One region of the Cupriavidus metallidurans CH34 genome, then DNA from elsewhere that is predicted to be linked to it. Evidence: riboswitches for the same ligand, from Rfam matches in the RefSeq annotation. Region 1 holds a riboswitch; the other holds the start of a gene.
What was found. A riboswitch is a leader RNA that binds a small molecule or an ion and turns the genes downstream of it on or off. The one in region 1 is predicted to bind glycine.
Positions count from the first base shown of each region.

Region 2: linked by a shared signal. The riboswitch ahead of RMET_RS28505 (D-amino acid dehydrogenase) and the one ahead of gcvT (glycine cleavage system aminomethyltransferase GcvT) in region 1 are both predicted to bind glycine.

Region 1 is NC_007973.1:3,756,470-3,766,779, forward strand. Features, by position in the region: gene RMET_RS17470 (ATP-binding protein) at 1-1,011, opposite strand, end outside; gene RMET_RS17475 (response regulator) at 1,016-1,747, opposite strand; gene RMET_RS17480 (UvrD-helicase domain-containing protein) at 2,072-4,159, opposite strand; gene RMET_RS17485 (glycine zipper 2TM domain-containing protein) at 4,453-4,674, shown strand; glycine riboswitch at 4,829-4,916, shown strand; glycine riboswitch at 4,938-5,057, shown strand; gene gcvT (glycine cleavage system aminomethyltransferase GcvT) at 5,165-6,292, shown strand; gene gcvH (glycine cleavage system protein GcvH) at 6,396-6,776, shown strand; gene gcvP (aminomethyl-transferring glycine dehydrogenase) at 6,862-9,786, shown strand; gene RMET_RS17505 (L-serine ammonia-lyase) at 9,895-10,310, shown strand, end outside.
Region 2 is NC_007974.2:2,330,896-2,341,205, reverse strand. Features, by position in the region: gene RMET_RS28550 (phospholipase D family protein) at 1-536, shown strand, start outside; gene RMET_RS28545 (hypothetical protein) at 557-943, opposite strand; gene RMET_RS28540 (LysR substrate-binding domain-containing protein) at 994-1,995, opposite strand; gene RMET_RS28535 (MFS transporter) at 2,162-3,436, shown strand; gene RMET_RS28530 (hypothetical protein) at 3,570-4,082, shown strand; gene RMET_RS28525 (hypothetical protein) at 4,147-4,488, opposite strand; gene RMET_RS28520 (hypothetical protein) at 4,521-4,988, opposite strand; gene RMET_RS28515 (diguanylate cyclase domain-containing protein) at 5,119-6,711, shown strand; tRNA gene RMET_RS28510 (tRNA-Leu) at 6,788-6,874, shown strand; gene RMET_RS28505 (D-amino acid dehydrogenase) at 6,938-8,206, opposite strand; glycine riboswitch at 8,380-8,479, opposite strand; gene RMET_RS28500 (cytochrome b/b6 domain-containing protein) at 8,514-9,068, opposite strand; gene RMET_RS28495 (PepSY domain-containing protein) at 9,071-9,337, opposite strand; gene RMET_RS28490 (DUF190 domain-containing protein) at 9,546-9,869, shown strand; gene RMET_RS28485 (aminotransferase-like domain-containing protein) at 9,879-10,310, opposite strand, start outside.

The DNA.
Region 1 (10,310 bases):
CGCGCGGCGCAGTTCGGCCGGGTACGCCAGCAGCGGCACGGCGGTGCCGGAAAGCCGCACGTCCTGGCCCATTTCCTGGGCATCGTCGACGATCGCCTGCAGCAGTGCCAGCACGTCCACGCGCTGGCGCGGGCCGGCGGCATCGTCTCGCTCGCGCAGGTAGTACAGCGTGGCGTCGATCAGTCCGTTCATCTCGGCCAGATCCTGGCGCAGACGGTAGCGCACGTTGTTGTCCTCGATGCGCTCGATGCGCAGGCTCATGCGCGTCAGCGGCGTGCGCAGATCGTGCGACACCGCCGCCAGGAAGCGTGATTGCTGCGCCAGCTGGGTGCGGATGCGCTGCTGCATCAGGTTCAGTGCCCGGGTAGCGTCACGCGCTTCGGCTGGGCCCATCTCCTCCTCCAGCGGCGGCGCGTGGACGTCCTGCGCCAGCCGGTTCGCGCCACTGGCCAGTTGCTGCACGGGCCGCGCCAGCAGACGCGCGCCAACCCACGATGCAATCAGGATGGCCACGAGCTGGAACAACATGCCCAAGTGCGGCGGCCAGAGACCTCGAATATGGAAACCGGACGGTGGCCCAGGTGGCCCAGGTGGTCCGGGCGGCATGAGTACGCCGCCTTTCTGCATGCGGAATGCGTCGGGATGCAGCGGGGGCCCGTCGTTGTCGCCGTCGTCATCGTCATCATTGGGCGGTGGTGGCGGCCCGTGCGGATGGCTGAGCGATGCTAACGCGCCCGGCAGTGGTGCAGGCAATGAGTGGCCGGCCGCCTCGGCTTCCGAGGCGGCGCGGCGCATCCGTTCCATGTAGCGCTCCGAACCCGGGCGCGGGAAGAACCCCTCGATCACGGTCACGCCCAGCACGTGAACAGCAAGCATGATCGCGGCCATCACGAAGAACAGCCGCACGAACATCGAATCGAAGCGCCTTCGGGGCGTCTCCGATGCGCTGGAACGCAATTCGGGCCGCACGATCGGTGGATCGTCCGCCGATGGCGGCATCTGCGCGGCCATGCCGTCAGTGCTCCACGGTGCCCGTGAAGACGTACCCTTCGCCACGCACGGTGCGGATCAGTGCCGAGTCGCGCGGATCGTCACGCAGCTTCTGGCGCAGACGGGACACCAGCAGGTCGATGCTGCGATCGAACACGTCCAGATCGCGTCCACGCGCGGTGTTGATCAGCATCTCGCGATCGAGCACGCGATTGGGATGCTCGATGAATGTCAGCAGCAGCCGGAATTCCGCGTTGGAAAGCGGCACCACCGTGTCCTCGGCATCCACCAGCTGGCGCAGCGTGGTGTTCAGTCGCCATGCCGCGAACCGGACTTCATGCCCGGGCGCAGCCGGCGCCGGACGTCGCACGTCGGCACGGCTGCGACGCAGCACGGTATGGATGCGCGCCACCAGCTCGCGCATCTCGAACGGCTTGGTCACGTAGTCGTCCGCGCCCACCTCGAGTCCCACCACGCGATCGGCCAGTTCCGCGCGGGCGGTCAGCATGATCACAGGCAGGTTGCTGGACTCCCGGATTTCGCGGCACAACGTCAGGCCGTTCTCGCCGGGCAGCGAGAGATCCAGGATGACGAGGTCGTATTCCTGCTTCGACATCGCCGCACGCATGGCAGTGCCGCCTTCGGCACCTTCGGCCTCCATGCCGAATGTGGCGAGGTATTCGGCCAGCATGGCCCGGATTTGTGGGTCGTCGTCGACGATCAGCAGGCGGATTGGCAGAGCGGGGGACAGGTCCATGGCGAGCTTGCGGATGGGAACGGCCGCGGAACCGCGGCCGGATGGAGCACCCAATGTACCAGCTTGCCCATTACAAGCGATGCCGGTTTTGTATCAAACTTGATACGTGCGCAAAACGCCACAAGTAGCGAGAGGCGGAAAAAAACGCCCCCGGTGCTGCCGCATCCGGGAGCGCTCAACAGGGAAGAAGCCGGGCTCGCATGCGCCCAGCACACACCGCAAACCGAAGGGTAGGCGCAGTGTGTCGCGACAGACGTCGAGACGAAAGCGCGCATTCCAATCGTAGAGAGCCGGTCATCGCGAAGCTTGTCCGGCTTGTATCAATCATTCCGCCGCAGGCTTGCCGAGCAGCGCCTTGAGCCCGGCCAGACGATCCTTCGGGCTCATGGCCGGAGTCTCGTCCTTCGGGGCGGGACTGTCCTCGAGCTTCATCTCGGCGATGAAACGCGACGGCTCGCACGCATACGTATCGCGGGCGCGCTTGCGCTTCCTGCACCAGCTGATCTGCAGACTGCGCTGCGCGCGCGTGATGCCCACATACATCAGGCGGCGCTCCTCCTCGATCTTCTCGTCGCCCATTTCCTCGTCCTCGCGCGAGTGAGGCAGGATGCCCTCCTCCACGCCGACCAGGAACACGTGCGGATACTCGAGCCCTTTCGACGCGTGCAGCGTCGACAGTCGCACCGCATCGGGATCTTCCTCGCGGCCTTCCAGCATGCTCATCAGCGCCACGGTCTGCGTAAGCTCGAGCAGGTTCTTGCCTTCGTCGCCGAAACCATCGGCGGTGTCGAATCCGGTGGCTTCGCCCTCGCCTTCCGGCTCGGGACGCGTGCCCTTGCGTTTGAGCCAGTCGAGGAATTCGAGCGTGTTGGTCCAGCGCGATTGCGCTTGCCGTTCGTCGAAGGTGTCGTAGAGGTAGGCCTCGTAGTGGATGCCTTCCATGAGATCGTCGAGCACCACCGTGGCCGGGTCTGTCTTCGCACGATCGGCCAGCCGTACCATCGACTCGCAGAACGTGCGCAGCGGCTCAAGCTGGCGCGGCTGCAGCTTCGCCTCGATGCCACCCATCATGGCCGCCTCGAACAGCGATACCTTGGCCTGGCCCGCGAACGTGCCGAGCACTTCGAGCGTGGTGTTGCCCACGCCACGACGCGGCGTGGTGATCGCGCGGATGAATGCGGGATCGTCGTCGGGGTTGGCGATCAGGCGCAGGTACGCGCAGATGTCCTTGATCTCGGCCTTGTCGAAGAAGCTCTGACCGCCCGAGAGCACATACGGAATGCGCTCGCGGCGCAGGATCTGTTCGAACAGCCGGGCCTGGTGATTGCCGCGATAAAGGATTGCGTAGTCACGGAACTGCGCGCGCCGCTCGAACTTGTGCGCGGACAGCCGGAATACCACTGACTCTGCCTCGTGCTCCTCGTCGTTCATCGGGTGGATCGCGATCGGATCGCCCATGCCGTGTTCCGACCACAGCTTCTTGTCGAACAGCTTCGGGTTGTTGGCGATCACCGCGTTGGCGGCTTCCAGAATCCGCACGGTCGAACGGTAGTTCTGTTCGAGCTTGACCACCTTCAGACTCGGAAAATCGGTCTGCAGCAGGCGCAGGTTGTCGAGCGTGGCGCCACGCCAACCATAGATCGCCTGATCGTCATCACCCACTGCGGTGAACGCCGGCGCGCGCAGATGCGAGCCACCGGCCAGCAGCTTGAGCAACTGGTACTGGCACGCGTTGGTGTCCTGGTATTCGTCGACGAGGAAGTAGCGCAGGCGGTTCTGCCACTTCAATTGCACGGCTTCGTCGCGCGCGAACAATTCGGCGGGCAGGCGGATCAGGTCGTCGAAGTCCACCGCCTGGTACGCGTGCAGCGTGGCCACGTAATTGCGATACACCATCGCGGCCTGGTGCTCGTCGGCATCGCTCGCCTGCGCGAGCGCCGTCTCCGGATCGATCATGCCGTTCTTCCACAGCGAGATCGTGCCCTGCACGCTGCGGATCAGCTTCTTGTCCGTGGTGCCAAGCTGCTCCTGCACCAGGCCGAAGCAGTCATCGGAATCCATGATCGAGAACTGCGGCTTCAGGCCAAGGTGCTCGGCTTCCATGCGCAGGATCTGCACGCCGAGCGAATGGAACGTGCAGACCGTGAGCTGCTTGAGCGGAATCCGCTTGCCCTCGCGCGTGGTCTTGCCCTCCATCAGCTTGCCGATGCGCTCCTGCATCTCCTTGGCCGCCTTGTTGGTGAACGTGACGGCGGCGATGTGGCGCGGCTCGAACCCCTTGTCCTCGATCAGGTGCGCGATCTTCTGCGTGATCACGCGCGTCTTGCCCGATCCGGCACCCGCCAGGACGAGGCATGGCCCGTCGAAATAGCGAACGGCTTCGGATTGCGCGGAATTGAGCCCGTGGGACATGTGATCTTTGATGAGGATTGGCCTGGATCGGCCGAAAAGGCGCGGATGAAGCACACCGGAGCCGGTGCGCCAAAGCTGGCGATGTTAACACGCGCCTCGTGTCACGCGCGTCGTGTCTGGTCGCACCCTGCACGTGTGTCGGAGACCGTCCTACGGCAAGCGTTTCGAGCCCGTAACAATCGTAAGCCGCAGGCACCCGGGGCACGGCATCGGCCTCTCACTTATCACAGCGTGCCGGTATGGCTGGCGCGCGTGGCAGTACTGCATGTCGACAACAAAGCACTGGAGGCCATATGACTACGTTCCGCACGATTTCGAAGCTCACACTGATTGGTGTCACGCTTGCTGCCTTTGGCGGCTGCGCCGACATGACGCCGAAGCAGCGCAACACGGCGATCGGCGCGGGCGTCGGTGCCGTGGGTGGCGCCGTACTGACCGAAGGCAGCGCGCTGGGCACGCTCGGCGGCGCCGCCGTGGGTGGCGTGATCGGTAACGTCACGACCAAGGGTCACTAAGGGTTGTCCCAGGGCCGCTCATCAAGGGCCTGTTACCGGGCGCGATGACGGCCACTGACAGGTTGGCGAGGGCCGCCCGCAACGGGCGACCACGCACGGGACCGGGCCTGCCGCACGAGGTTTGACAAAGGCAGAACGGTCCCGTACATTCACGCGCATCCGGCCGGGAGAGCGCGCAGCGATTGCGCCGCCGAAGGGGTATCACCCGAAAACTCTCAGGCACCATGGACTGGCTGGATCGGCATGCAACATGCACACAATGCATGCCGCACTCTGGAGAGCGACATCCGCTATTGCAAGGCAATGGTGAGCATGTCCACCGAAGGGGCGCACGAAGCACCACGCTTCGTAATCTCTCAGGTATCGAGGACAGAGGGGTCATCCGCGGCAGCGGACTGGTAGCGCATTGGCGCGACCGGACGCTGCGGCGGATGACCCTTTTTTCGTTTTCGAACCACGGTTTTCGAACCGAGCGCCCCCAAGGACATCCATGACGCTCCAGGCCACGCCCCTCAACGCCATCCACCGCGCCCTCGGCGCCCGCATGGTCGACTTCGGCGGTTGGGACATGCCCGTCAACTACGGCTCCCAGATCGAGGAACACAACGCGGTACGCGCCGACGCCGGCATGTTTGACGTCTCCCACATGTGCGTGGTGGACCTGAGCGGCATCCACGCGCGCGCCTTCCTGCGCGGTCTGCTGGCCAACAACATCGACAAGCTGCAAACGCCGGGCAAGGCGCTCTATTCGTGCATGCTCGATGAGAAAGGCGGCGTCATCGACGACCTGATCGTCTACTTCTTTGCCGAGGACCGGTTCCGCCTGGTGGTCAACGCCAGCACTGCCGTCGGCGACATCGAATGGATCCAGTCCCGCAACACGGCCACCGGCAGCGGCGTGACGATCACCCCGCGCCGTGGCGACCTGGCCCCGGCCTGCGTGAGCAAGCTGGCGATTGTTGCAGTGCAGGGCCCGAACGCGCGCCAGAAGGTGTACGACGCATTCCCGTCGACCCAGCCCGCCGACACGCTCAAGCCGTTCAACGCGGTGGTGGTGCACGACGCCGAGATGGGTGAACTGATGGTGGCCCGTACCGGCTACACCGGCGAAGACGGCTTCGAACTCGTTGTGCCGGCGGAGAACGTCGCGGGCATCTGGGAAAAGCTGTCCGCCTCGGGTGTGCGTCCCGCCGGACTCGGCGCGCGCGACACGCTGCGGCTGGAAGCCGGCATGAACCTGTACGGCCAGGACATGGATATCCACACTTCACCGCTCGATGCAGGACTGTCGTGGACCGTCGACCTGCAAAGCGAGCGCGACTTCATCGGCAAGTCGGCGCTGCTGGCCAGCGGCCAGCAAAAGACCTTCGCCGGCCTGATCCTGCGAGACAAGGGTGGCGTGCTGCGCGCGCACCAGAAGGTCATCACTCCGGCCGGCGACGGCGAAATCACCAGCGGCACATTCAGCCCGTCGCTGTCGCAGTCGATCGCCTTTGCCCGCCTTCCCCGCGACATTGCCCCCGGCACCGAGGTGCAGGTGGAGATTCGCGACCGCAAACTGACCGCGACTGTGGTTAAACTGCCGTTTGTGCGCAATGGCAAGGCACTCGTGAGCTGAGGCATCGCCCGGCTTCACACCAACGGTCGCCCTTACATCCCCCCGGCGGGCTAGCCAGGGGGATGCCTGAAACAAGAAACACACTGCATTCCGGAGAACCTCAATGAATTTCCCCGCTGACCTGAAGTACACCGAGTCGCACGAATGGGTGCGCGTCGAGTCCGACGGCACGCTGACGATCGGCATCACCGATCACGCGCAGGACGCGCTCGGCGACATCGTCTTCCTGGAACTGCCCGAAGTGGGCAAGTCGGTCGGCGCCGGCGACGCGCTTGCCGTGGTGGAATCGGTAAAGGCCGCCTCCGACATCTACGCCCCGGTGGCTGGCGAAGTGATCGCCGTGAACGAAGCCGCCTCGGCCTCGCCGGAATCGGTCAACGCCAATGCGTTCGACGCCTGGCTGTTCAAGCTGAAGCCGGCCAACAGCGACGACGTGAACGGCCTGATGAGTGCCGACGCCTACAAGGCCAGCGTCGGCGCCTGAGCCCCGACACCCCAACTGATTCGATGCCGCAAACGCGGCGGCCAGGCTGACCACCTGCCGCCGCGCCCCCACGAGATTCCTTGCCATGAACGCCCCGCTCCCCATGAACGCTGCCGCCCAAGGTGCCCGGCCCACGCTGGCCGAACTGGAGGCGCGCGACGCCTTCGCCGCCCGTCATATCGGCCCCGATTCCGCCGAACAGCAACACATGCTCAAGGTGCTCGGCTTCGAGAGCCGCGCCGCGCTGATCGACGCCGTGGTGCCCGCCGCGATCCGCCGCCGTGACGGCATGTCGCTGGGCGAATTCACCGCACCGCTGACCGAGGAGGCCGCGCTCGGCCGCCTGCGCGCGCTGGCGGGCAAGAACCGCGTGCTCAAGAGCTTCATTGGCCAGGGCTACTACAACACGCTCACGCCGGGCGTCATCCTGCGCAACATCTTCGAGAACCCGGCGTGGTACACCGCGTACACGCCGTACCAGCCCGAAATCTCGCAAGGTCGTCTGGAAGCGATGCTGAACTTCCAGCAGATGATCACTGACCTGACCGGCCTGGATATCGCCAACGCGTCGATGCTCGACGAAGGCACCGCTGCCGCCGAGGCGATGACGCTGCTGCAGCGCGTGAACAAGCACGCCTCGAACACGTTCTACGTGGCTGAAGACGTCCTGCCGCAAACGCTGGAAGTGGTTCGCACGCGCGCCCTGCCGCTCGGCATCGAGGTCAAGGTCGGCCCCGCCGCCGACGCCGCGCAGGCCCATGCCTTTGGCGTGCTCCTGCAGTACCCGGGCGTCAATGGCGATGTGGCCGACTACCGCGCGATTGCCGAAGCCGTGCACGCCTCCGGTGGCCGCGTCGTGGCCGCTGCCGACCTGCTGGCGCTGACGCTGATCGCCGCGCCGGGCGAATGGGGCGCCGACGTGACCGTGGGCAACTCGCAGCGCTTTGGCGTGCCGCTCGGCTTCGGTGGCCCGCACGCGGGCTACATGGCCGTGAAAGATGAATTCAAGCGCTCGATGCCGGGCCGTCTGGTCGGCGTGACGATCGACGCGCAAGGCAACAAGGCCTATCGTCTGGCGCTGCAGACGCGCGAACAGCACATCCGCCGCGAGAAGGCCACGTCGAACATCTGCACGGCGCAGGTCTTGCTGGCCGTGATGGCGTCGATGTACGCGGTCTACCATGGTCCACAGGGCCTCAAGCGCATCGCCCAGCGCGTGCATCGCCTGACCGCCACGCTGGCCGCCGGCCTGAAGACGCTGGGGCATACGCCGCTGAACGCTACGTTCTTCGACACGCTGACGCTGGAGACCGGCTTCAACACCGACGCGTTCCACGCATCGGCCACGGCCCGTGGCATCAACCTGCGCCACGTGGACGCCACCCGCATCGGCATTTCGTTCGATGAAACCGCATCGCGCGACGACGTGATCGCGCTGTGGGAAATCTTCGCGCACGGCAAGGCCGTGCCCGACTTCGACACGATCGAAGCCTCGGTGCAGGACGGCTTCCCGGCGACGCTGGCGCGCCAGAGCGCGTACCTCACGCACCCGGTGTTCAACACGCACCACGCCGAACACGAGATGTTGCGCTACCTGCGTGCGCTGGCCGACAAGGACCTCGCGCTCGACCGCACGATGATCCCGCTGGGCTCCTGCACCATGAAGCTCAACGCCACCAGCGAGATGATCCCGGTGACGTGGCCCGAGTTCAGCAACATCCACCCGTTCGCGCCGCTCGACCAGACCGTCGGCTATCGCGAAATGATCGACCAGCTTGAGGCGATGCTGTGCGCCGCCACCGGCTACGCCGCGGTGAGCCTGCAGCCGAACGCCGGTTCGCAGGGCGAGTACGCGGGCCTGCTGATTATCCATGCCTATCACGCGAGCCGTGGCGAAAGCCATCGCGATATCTGCCTGATCCCGTCGTCCGCGCACGGCACCAACCCGGCGTCGGCGCAGATGGCCGGCATGAAGGTGGTGGTGGTGGCCTGCGACGAGAACGGCAACGTCGATCTGGCGGATCTGGCCAAGAAGGCCGAGCAGCACAGCAAGAACCTGGCCGCGATCATGATCACCTACCCGTCCACGCACGGCGTGTTCGAGCAGGGCGTGCAGCAGATCTGCGACATCGTGCACAAGCACGGCGGGCAGGTCTACGTTGACGGCGCGAACATGAACGCGATGGTCGGCGTGGCCGCGCCGGGCCAGTTCGGTGGCGACGTGTCCCACCTGAATCTGCACAAGACGTTCTGCATTCCGCACGGCGGTGGCGGCCCGGGCGTCGGCCCGGTGGCGGTGGGCGCGCATCTGGCGGACTTCCTGCCGAACCAGGACAGCGTCGGCTATCGTCGCGACGAGAACGGCATCGGCGGTGTCTCGGCCGCGCCGTTCGGCTCGGCCAGCATCCTGCCGATTTCGTGGATGTATATCGCGATGATGGGCTCGGCCGGCCTGACCGCCGCCACCGAGAACGCGATCCTGACGGCCAACTACGTGGCCCGGCGTCTGTCGCCGCACTTCCCGGTGCTCTACACGGGCCAGCACGGCCTGGTGGCGCACGAGTGCATTCTGGATCTGCGCCCGCTGCAGAAGGCCACTGGCATCAGCAACGAGGACGTGGCCAAGCGCTTGATGGACTACGGCTTCCACGCGCCGACCATGAGCTTCCCGGTGCCGGGCACGCTGATGATCGAGCCGACCGAGAGCGAGGCACTGCACGAGCTCGACCGCTTCATCGACGCGATGATCGCCATCCGTGGCGAGATCGCGCGTGTCGAGGACGGCAGCTTCGATCGCGAAGACAACCCGCTCAAGCACGCGCCGCACACAGCAGCCGTGGTGGTCAGCGACAAGTGGAACCACAAGTACACGCGCGAGGAAGCCGCCTACCCGGTGGCATCGCTGCGCACGCAGAAGTACTGGCCGCCGGTTGGCCGCGCGGACAACGTGTACGGCGACCGCAATCTGTTCTGCTCGTGCGTACCGCTAAGCGAGTACGCTGAAGACTGAGGCACCTGCCTCTGCCTTAGCACGCGGCGGCGTCGGGGGACACTCCGGCGTCGCCGGCCGGAACCTGTGCCGGCGCCCCCTATTGGCGGCGCATTACCGGAGTCAGCCGTGGCAGTCAGCGTCTTCGATCTGTTCAAGGTGGGCATTGGCCCGTCCAGTTCGCACACCGTCGGCCCGATGCGCGCCGCCCTGATGTTTGCCCACGGGCTGGAGCGTGACGGGCTGCTGCCGCAGGTGGCAAGTGTGCGCGTGGAGTTGTATGGCTCGCTGGGTGCGACGGGCAAGGGACACGGCACCGACAAGGGCGTGATCCTGGGCCTGATGGGGGAAGCGCCGGACACGGTCGACCCGAACACCATCGACGCCAAGCTCGCCGCGCTACGCGCGAGCCGCCAGCTCTCGCTGCTCGGCACGCATACGGTGCCATTCGTAGAACGCGAACACATCGCGTTCTATCGTCGCGAGGCGATGGCCGAGCATCCCAACGGGATGAAATTCCACGCCTACGATACGGACGGCACCTC
Region 2 (10,310 bases), on a different replicon from region 1:
CCAAACGTGGCGTCAAGGTGCGGGTGCTGACCAACTCGTTTGCGGCCACGGATGTTTCCGCAGTCCATGCGGGCTACGCGCCACGCCGTCTGGCGCTGCTCCACGCCGGCATCGAACTGTACGAACTCAAGCCCACCGCCAGTACCGGATTGACGCAAGATCGTGGCAGACACGCTCGCACCTTCGCATCGAGCCGCGCAACCCTCCATGCCAAGGCCTATGTCGTCGACCGGCGGTTCCTGTTCGTGGGCTCCCCGAACCTGGACCCGCGATCGAGCCGGCTCAATACCGAGATGGGGGTCGTGCTCGACAGCCCCACGCTGGCTGCCTGGTTCGTGTCCGACGTGGACAAGCGGCTGCCCGAGATCGCGTGGCGCATTGGGGTGCGTACCGATGCGGCGGGTCAGGAAGGCCTGACGTGGACAACGATGGAGCAGGGCAAGGAAGTCACCACCGACAAGGAGCCCGGCATGAGCGTGTGGCAGCACATCGGCATCGACTTTCTGGGACTCCTGCCGCTGGAGGATGAGCTGTAGCCGAGGTGATCCGTGGTGTGTCAGGCGGTGGCGTCGGGGGGCTGGAGCAATTGCAGCAGATGCTCCTGAAGCTTCGAAAGCTCCGGCGCGATACCGCCCGGAAAGCCCTGCCGGTCGCCACGCTTGTCGATCAGCAGGTCGGCGAGGAATGCCGATACGGCGGCCGGGGCGGCCAGCCTGGCCAACTGATTGGCGATGCGCGGATAGGTGTGGAACAGTTCGAGCGGCCGGATTTCACGCGGCAACTGGGCGAGCCATCTGAGTGCTTCGGGTGTCAGCGTCTGTTCCATGGCATCCGAGGGCTGGCGCATCTCGGTCCAGTCGGTCCGCGCGGCAGGCGGCATATTCCCGTCGAGTACCTTCTTGGCTTCCTCGACAGTCACGAACTCGAACGAAAGGGGGTCCATGGTGGCTCCACATCTACACGCTGGACGCCATCCGGCGACCAACGACCATCTTATCGGATCAGACGCCCGTTTCTTGATGGCGGGTTTGCTTGCCCCACCAAAGTAGGGGTCGGGCGCGCAGGGGGTGAGTGGCTGGCGCCACCGGTTGCGGCTATGCCGGCGGCTTCACTCCGGATCCATTCCGCCACGCGCCGGACGTCCTCGCGTGGTTGCTCCCTGGCGTGAATCAGCCAGAAGGCGTTGGGGCTGGGCATGGCCGCACCACCAGTCGCGGCAACCACAAGCTGGCCGCCGTCGATCCACGACTGGATCAGTTCGAGGCGGCCAAGCGCCACGCCTTGCCCGGCCAGCGCTGCATGGATCACCTGGTCGTACTGGTTGAAGCGCAGGATGCCGCGGCGGCTGGCCTGGCGGTAGCCTTGCGCGCCGAGCCAGTTACGCCAGTGCAGCCATGGGCGTGGATCGTCGAATTCGATCAACGGCAGTTCCGCCAGCGCCTCGGGCGTCGCTACGCGGTGTGCGCCCACCGAGGGGTTCGCCACCGGGGCGATGGTCTCGTCGAACAGATGGACGGCAAGGGGCGGCGCCGCCGATGCCGGGCAATAGCGGATCGCCAGATCGATGCCATCGGCACGCAGATCGCTGATCTGGTTGTTGGCGGACAGGCGCACGTCCAGGCCCGGGTACTGGCGCTGCAGCGAGCCCAGTCGCGGCAACAGCCAGAGGCCCGCCACGCCAATGCTGGCCGTTACCGTCACGGGTTGTCGGCCATCGCGCTTGCGAAGCTCCGCCGCCACGTTTTGCAGTTGCAGCAAGGCGCCGTCGGCGCTGCGGAACAGCCGCTCGCCCTCTGGCGTGAACGCGACTCCCCGGTGCCGCCGGATAAACAGCCGGACTTGAAGCTGCTCTTCGAGCGCCCGGACCTGGCGGCTGACGGCTGACTGGGTCAGGCAGAGGTCCTCGGCGGCTTGCGTGATGCTCATGCGCCGGCCCACGGCGACGAAGCCCTTGAGCAGGTCGAGGGAGAACAACCGGGCGAGCGGTTCTGACATGACGGGGGCGTATGGCTGTGGCAGGGGCGAATGGCACCATTACAGCATGGCTCGCCGTCTCTTGCCATGCGTTCAGCGCATGACAAAACGCCCGAAATGTCGGTTGAACCGCCGCACCGGTGCGCATGAAATGGAGGACATTCAACGCCTTCATCCGACCGACAGCATGACCGACGCTCCCCGCTCCCATACTCGTGCCGCATCGCAGCCCGCGGCCCCGGCGCCATGGTGGCGCGATACCGTCTTCCTGTTGCTGGCCGGCGGGCTGGTCATGGGGCTGGCGCTGGGCGCGCGGCACGTGCAAGGGCTGTTCCTGCTGCCGATCATCGGCGACCGAGGCTGGACGCGTGAGTCGATTGGCTTGGCCATGGCCGTGCAAAACCTGACCTGGGGCATCGCGCAACCATTCACTGGCATGGTGGCCGACCGGTTCGGCTCCTGGAAGGTGATGCTGGCCGGTCTGGTGCTGTACGCGCTGGGCCTCTACGGGATGGCGGTGATCACGAGCGCGCCGGCATTCATGCTGGTCGCCGGGGTTTGCATCGGCGTGGCGCAGTCTGGGACGACGTTCGGCGTGGTCTATGGCGCGCTGAGCCGCATGGTGCCGCCAGAGGACCGCAGCCGCACGCTGGGCATCGCCGGGGCGATCGGTGGCATCGGCCAGTTCCTGATGGTGCCGTCCGCGCAGGCGCTGTTGTCGTTCACCGGCTGGACGAACGCGCTGATGGTGCTGGCGGTATGCGCGGCGGTGTTGATCCCGTTCGCGTTGCCGTTCCGCGATCGCGCGCCGGCATCCGATGCTGCTACCGGCGGCCAGCCACCGATGCCGATGCTGGCCGCCATCCGCGAGGCTTTCAGCCACTCGGGCTTCTGGCTGCTCAACCTCGGCTTCCTGGCATGTGGCTTCCAATTGGCCTTTATCGCCAACCATCTGCCCGCCTACCTGCGTGACAAGGGGATGCAGCCCGCTGACGGCATGGCCGCGCTGGCCATCATCGCGCTGGCCAATATCTTCGGCACCTATGTGTTCGGCTGGCTGGGCGGGCGACATACGCGGAAGTACCTGCTGGCCGGCATCTATCTGGCGCGTACGTCGGCAATGGCCCTGTTCGTGCTGCTGCCCCTGAGCTCGATGAGCCTGTATGCGTTCGCAGCGGTGATGGGCTTCCTGTGGCTCGGTACGGTGCCGCTGACCAGCGGCATCGTCTCCCAGGTGTTCGGCGTGCGCTACATCACCACGCTGTTCGGCTTCGTCTTCTTCGGCCACCAGCTTGGCTCGTTTCTGGGCGTGTGGCTGGGTGGGGTGGTGTTCGAGCTGACGCGGTCCTATGACCTGGTCTGGATGGGGGCGATGGCACTGGGCGTGATCGCCGCCGCGCTGCACTGGCCGATTGACGATCGGACGATCGCGCGCGTGCCGATGCGCCCGGCACGGGCATGACGGGCAATACGGGCTATGCTCTTGCGGAATAAACCCTGGTGCTTCGGTGTTTACGTAGCAGGCGAGATACGCGCTCAAGCAGTCCAAGTGGAGTATGCTGGGCACGAGAGTCTCACCGATACCGGAGCCAACCATGCAACTTCGTTTACCCGTCTGGATGGGGATCGCCGCCCTGGTCTTGAGCGCATGTGCGTCGCTGCAACCCGTGGAGACCGGGCAGAAGATGATCGGGAGTCCGCAGTCGGCCGTGAGCGATACATTTGGCAAGCCCACCGAGACGCATCAGCTTGCCGACGGCACGCTGCGCTGGATCTACTCGAAACAGCCCTATGGGTATGACGTCTACGCGGCCGATTTCGATGGGTCGGGCAAGCTGATCGCGTTCCGGCAGATGCTGACCGAGGCCGAAATCTACAAGGCACAGCCCAATACCTGGACCAAGCGGGACGTTATGGAGCGTTGGGGCATGCCGCGCGAGCCAATTCAGTACTACCCGTTGATGAAGCGCGAGGCGTGGTCGTACCGCATGTACCTGCCCGGCTACGTGCCTGCGCATTTCAGCGCCTACTTCGACGACAACGGGGTGCTGGACCGCACGATGATCATCATGGATACGTACGGCGCGGACCGCAGCCGTTCGAAGTAGCGGCCGCGGTACCCGATGCGGTACTGCCCTGGCGGCGAGGTTAGCCGCCAAGGCATCCGCGAAGCTAGCCCCGACGAACGGCGGTGACCTTGCCGCCCACCACGTCGATGGACCGGCGCTGCGGGTTGTAGTCCATCGTGGCCGGCAGGCTCTGGCCATCGCGGCTGCCAAAGCGCCAGGCACATCCCTTGAGCAGGGCGGCGGCCTCGGCTTCGGTCTTGCCGATCAGCGCCTCGTCGCCCAGCTTGTCGGCCTGGCAACCTTCCGGCGTGCCACGGCCACCCTGGGGGCCCGGGTTCGGAATCGGTTCTGCCGGCGGTTGCGACGCGCAACCGGCCACCATGGCGACGAGCGCGACAGCACTGGCGGTGGTCAGTCGCTTCAATTGGCGGTTCGATCGAGTCATGCGGAGGCTCCTTGTGAAGATAACAGCGATTTCTAGAGTTTCTGCGCTGCCGCCAGCGTGAAGATCTTGCTCCAGCGGTTGGCGGTGCTGCCGTCCGCGACGGGGATCTTCCAGTCTGCGGGCGTGTGGTGGTGCAGCGTCAGCGCAATGTGCCACTTGCCATCGGCGGCAACGGCGCGGGCCTCGCCGATATCGGCGAAGATCAGCACGACACGCCGGCCATTCATCTCCAGGACACCGTTCTTGCGCTCGGCGTCGAGCCTCAGGCTACCCCAGTCTCCGGTCAGCGCGAGCACTCGCTCGCCGTTGACACGCTTGCCGTGGATGGCCCGATAGCGTTGCAGCCAGCGCACGGCCAGCGCGGTCAGGGCGGCAAGCAGCGCAACCACTGCGGCGGTGCCGGCGATCGCGCCGTAAGCGGCGGCTACCTTCAGGTAGAGCTGCACGACGCCGTAGACAAAGGCAGCCAGTAACGCCAGCCCCAGGAGAATGATTGGCACGTTCGGTTTTCCGGATGTGTTGTGCATTGGCGGCGCCACCGGGCGCCGCGCCAGTGTCGGACTGCGCAAGCCTATAATGGTTCGCCCCGCACAGCCAGTCGGGGCCCCGATCTGGTTCGGCCGACCTTCCATGCCATCGTATCCTCTCGTCCTTTGTCTGACCATCGCCGTGGTGTGCAGCGTGGGCATGGCCATTGCCGCCTGGCCGCGCCGTGACGACCCTACGGTCAGGGCGTTCCTGCTGCTGGCCGGGGGCGTGGTGGTCTGGAGCGGCGGACGGTTGCTCGAGATCAGCGAATCGGACATGGCCGGGCGCATCTTCTGGGCGAAGCTCCAGTACCTCGGCATCGTGGCCGTGCCAATTGGCTGGCTCGTGGCGATGATCCATGTCAGCCGGCCGCATTTCGTGGTGCCCTGGTCGAAGCTATGGGTGCCCGTGATGGCGGCGGTCCTGTCGGTCGTGCTCGTGTTCACCAATGAGCGTCACCATCTGGTCTGGACCTCGATCGAACTGATGCCCCCCGGTGTATCACCCGGTGCCGTATTCCACCACGGTATCGGCTACACGATCATGGCGGCGTGGACCTATGCGCTGCTCGGACTGAGCCTGTACTTCCTCATCACGGCCAAGGTGCCGAACGCGGCGTTGTCGGTGCGCGGGCGGAATATCCTGGCGTGCGGCCTGGCGCTGCCGCTTGTTTTTCATCTCGCCTATCTGGAGCGCCTGACTGGCCCGCTCGGCGGTGATCTTACACCGGCCACGTTCTCGGTCATGACGGTGCTGGTCTGGTTCTGTGCGCTGCGATCGCATCTGGACGATGTCGGGCACTACGCGCGGCTGCGTGTATTCGACACCATCCGCGAAGGCTGCGTGATCCTCGGCCTGGACGGCACCATCGTCGAGTTCAACCCCGCAGCGGCGCGCATGTTGCCGGAACTGGCGCAAGGCGAGGTGGCGCCTGCCACGTGGCAGGACTTGCTGTCTTCGCCGGCCACTGCCGAAGACGTCGGCACGAATCCCGGGATTCCCCAGGGCGCGCAGTACGAACTGATGGTGGAGCCCGTCTGCCGGATGGATGGCAAGCCAATCGGCAAGCTCGTGTTCATGCGCGATATCAGCCGCTATCAGTCGCGCGAGCAGGCGCTGGCCATGCAGCTTGGGCAGACCGCGCAGGAGCTGTCGCGCGCCCAGGCGGACCTCGACGTCGATGCCCTGACCGGCATTCCGAATCGTCGCTACTTCCAGCGCGAGTCGCATGCCGCGGTGACACGCGCCTACGAACGCGGCACGGAAATCGGCCTGCTGATTCTGGATGTCGACCTGTTCAAGCAGTTCAACGATCTCTATGGCCATCCGCGCGGCGACGAGTGCCTGCGGCAGGTCGCGACGGCCTTGACCTGCGTGCTCGATGGCACGCAGTTTTGCGCCCGCCTGGGTGGCGAGGAGTTTGCCGTGGTGCTGCCGGATTCCACGTCCGAGGAGACGCGAACCATCGCACGCCGGATGGTGGCAGCGGTACGCGAACTGGGCATTCCCCATCATGGCACGCCGGTGCAGCCGTTCGTGACGATCAGCGTCGGCGCGGTCTGCGCCGTGCCCGACGCGCCGCGCCTCGAGCCACTGCTGCATCGCGCCGACAGCGCCATGTACCGCGCCAAGCGGGCGGGCCGGAACCGCTACGTGGTCGATGGCGGGCTCTATCTGGAGCTGCGCGGCAACTGACCTGGGAGGAATGCGAGAGAATTCACACGGGGGCTTGCAAATTCCTCAGGCTTCTGTAGAATTCGCGGCTCGCATCGCCCAGATGGCGGAATTGGTAGACGCACTAGGTTCAGGTCCTAGCGGTGGCAACACTGTGGAGGTTCGAGTCCTCTTCTGGGCACCAGATTCGAAAAGCCCCGCGCAAGCGGGGCTTTTTTCGTTTTTGGCCCGGAAAGAAGGGCTTCCCTCAGCCGTTGCCCACCACCAATCCGCCAACGCCCACGCGCCCTTGCTGCGCCGTGGCGGCGTGGCGCACGACATCCCCCACCATCTCGGCCGTCACGGCGGACAGCGTCCAGCCGAGATGCCCATGCCCTGTGTTGTAGAACACGTTAGCGGCATGGCCCCGGCCAACGCGCGGCATCATGTTCGGCATCATCGGCCGCAACCCCGCCCAGGGCACCACGCTACGGGTGCTGACGCCGGGGAAGCAAGCATGGACCCAGTCGATCAGCGGACGAATGCGATCGGCGCGGATGTCGCGGTCGACGCCGTTGAACTCGGCGGTGCCGGCTATGCGGAATCGGTCCACGCCCAGACGGCTGGTGACAAGCTTGGTTTCGTCGTCGAGCAGGCTGACCGTGGGCGCCGAGGCCTGGCTTTCGGCATCGTTGAGGTTGACCGTGATCGAATAGCCCTTGACCGGATAGATGTTCACGCGGTCTCCGAGTTGCCGCGCGAAATCGCGGCTGGCAACGCCGGCGCAGACGACCACTGCGTCGAATTCGCGCGATGTCGTCTGGCCATCGTCAGCCGAGACGATCGTCACTCGCCGGCCGCTGGTCGACACGGCGCTCACGTCCTGGTTGTACAGCATCTGGACACCCAGTCTGCGCGCCGCCGCAGCGATACCGGTGGTGAACTTGTGGATGTCGCCGGTAGAGTCGCTTTCCGTGTAGTAGCCGCCATAGTACTGGCCTGCCAGCGTCGGCTCGATGCTTCGCATCTCGTCCGGGGTCACCGCGCGCCGTTCGAGTCCGCCTTCGGCCAGGAGCTTCGAGACTTGCCCTGCGTGATCGAAGCCCGCCTTGTCCCGATAGATATGCAGGATGCCGCGCCGCTTGAGGTCGAAGTCGATGCCCTCCGCCTCCGCCCACGCAAACAGGTGCTGGCGCGCGGCAATGGCAAGCCGCGTGGTCTCCACCGTGTTGCCGCGGTAATGCGGGATCGATGCGATGAACTCGGCGAACCAGCTCAGCTTGTGCCAGGTCGGGCGCGGGTTGACGAGCAGCGGCGCGTCGTTGCGCAGCATCCACTTCAGGCCCTTGGCCAGCGTGGACCAGTGCGTCCAGACTTCCGCGTTGGAGGCGGAGAGCTGTCCGCCGTTGGCGAACGAGGTTTCCATGGCCGCATAGCGGTGCCGTTCGAACAGGGTGACGGAGAACCCGCGTTTGGCCAGGGCGTAAGCCGTCGTGGCGCCGGTGATGCCGCCGCCGATCACTGCGATGGATTTCATGTCGAAGGTCTTTCAGGACGTCGTGGGATGGCAGTCCGCCGCGCACCATGCGCGGTTGCGGACGCCCCCTCTGTCCTTGACCTGAGAGATTCGCGGCACACGAACAATACGCGTGCCGCTTGCTCCTTCGGTACCGCCGGCTGACGTGCAAGCCGGGGTTCTTCAGAGTTCAATGGCGGGTACCGGTCCTTTTGCCTGAGAGTTTCCGGGGCGGTTGCTCCTTCGGCGCCGTGTCGGCCGGGCGGCTGGCACAGACTCTCCCGATACACGCGGGGTAAAACGATGGCAACTATGCCATAGAAATCCGCTAGCGGCGCGGATCACGTGGCTTGCGGCCCGTGATCATGGCAGCGACGAGGTTCTCGCGGCCCTTGATGCTCATGACGATGGCTGCGGCCACATGAAGGATCACCAGCGCCAGCAGCGCGTTCGCCAGCCAGCGGTGGATGTCGACTGGCAAATCCTCGCCCCAGAACGCATCGAGACGCGAGATCCAGCCGGTGACGGCCAGCGCCAGGATCAGCGTCCACATGGCCAGCATGGCGACGGCGCCCAGCGGCGTATGGCTGACATGGCGCGGCGCGCGGCCGGCGATCAGTGCCTTGGCATAGGCCAGCACGGCGGACGGACGTGGCAGCCACGTGCGGAAACGCGCAGGCTGGCTGCCGATGAAGCCCCACAAGACCCGGAACAGCACCAGCCCCGCGGCGATGTAGCCGAGGGTTCGGTGCACCTTGTCTCCGGAGTCCTGGACGAGGTCAAAGCAGACGATGGCCGCTACGCTCCAGTGCGTGAAACGCACGACCACGTCCCAGACGCGAATCGTGTCGGGGGCGTTCGTCCGGTCCGCGGGCGCCGACATGCTTAGCTGCCGATTTCCGATTTGACGATTTCAAGCGTCTTGGTGTCGAAGTAGATCTCGGCCTTCTTGCCATCCTTGGTCGTACCGTAGATCTCGTAGCAATTGCCGTCCACCTTGAACTTCTTGATGTTGTAGCCCTGTTCCTGGATCTTGGCCTTGGCATCGGCTTCCGGCATCCATTCGGATTTCGGGTGCTTGGAGCAGTTGGCGCCGGCGAAAGCGGCGGTCGAGAACACTCCGGCAACGAGGAAAGCGGCAATCTTCTGCATGAACTTCTCCGGCAATAAGCCCCGCAAGGGGCGATGGCGGCATCCTAACTCAGAATGAGAGCCATTCTCAACACCGGGTTTCCCAGGGGGTGCCGGGCGCTCTCGGCCCGGCAGCTGGTCTTGGACCATTGCTGCCCCCTGGCATACGATGAAATTGCCACGTGGGGGGCTCCAGCTTCTGGCCAATCCAGATCCGCAGGGAGATGTCATGCAGGGCTATCAACTCACCTTCTACACGCAGGAAGGTCGGCGCCATCACGGCAAGCAGCTATCGCACTGGCTGATGCAGGTGATGCGGGAGATGCAGATTCGCGGTGCCACGCACACGGTGGCGGCGGAGGGAATCGGGCACGACCATCGCTTCCATTCCTGGCATTTCATCGAACTAGCCGATCGGCCGGAAGAGGTGACGGTGGTCGCCACCGTCGAAGAGGTGGAGGCGCTGCTGGAGCGCCTGCGTCACGAAGACATCCGCCTGTTCTATGCGAAGACGCCGGTCGAGTTCGGCTTCGTCGGCACGCTGGATGTCTGAGCGCCTGGCTTAGTCCGGATTGACGACGGATACCCCGGCACGCGCTGCGGCCCGGGCAAGCCGCGCCACGCCTTCTTCGATCTGCGCCGGGTCGGCGCCCACGAACGACAGCCGGAACGCGGGGCGCGCGCGACGCTCGGCGTAGAAGCCTGTGCCCGGCACGAACAGCACTTTCTCTGCGATGGCATGGGGCAGCAGCGCCGCCGCATCGTCGATGCCGTCCACGGATACCCACAGGAACATGCCCCCGGCGGGATCCGCAAACCGGATGCGCGTGCCGAACGCCTGGTGCAACGCCGTCGTCAGCCGATCGCGTTTGTCGCGATAGACCGCCACTTCCCGCGCGATCTGCCCGGGCAGGTTTCCGGCCTGAAGGTAATGCGCGGCGGTCAGTTGCAGCCATGGCGGCGTGCACAGGTCCGACACCTGCTTGGCGATCAC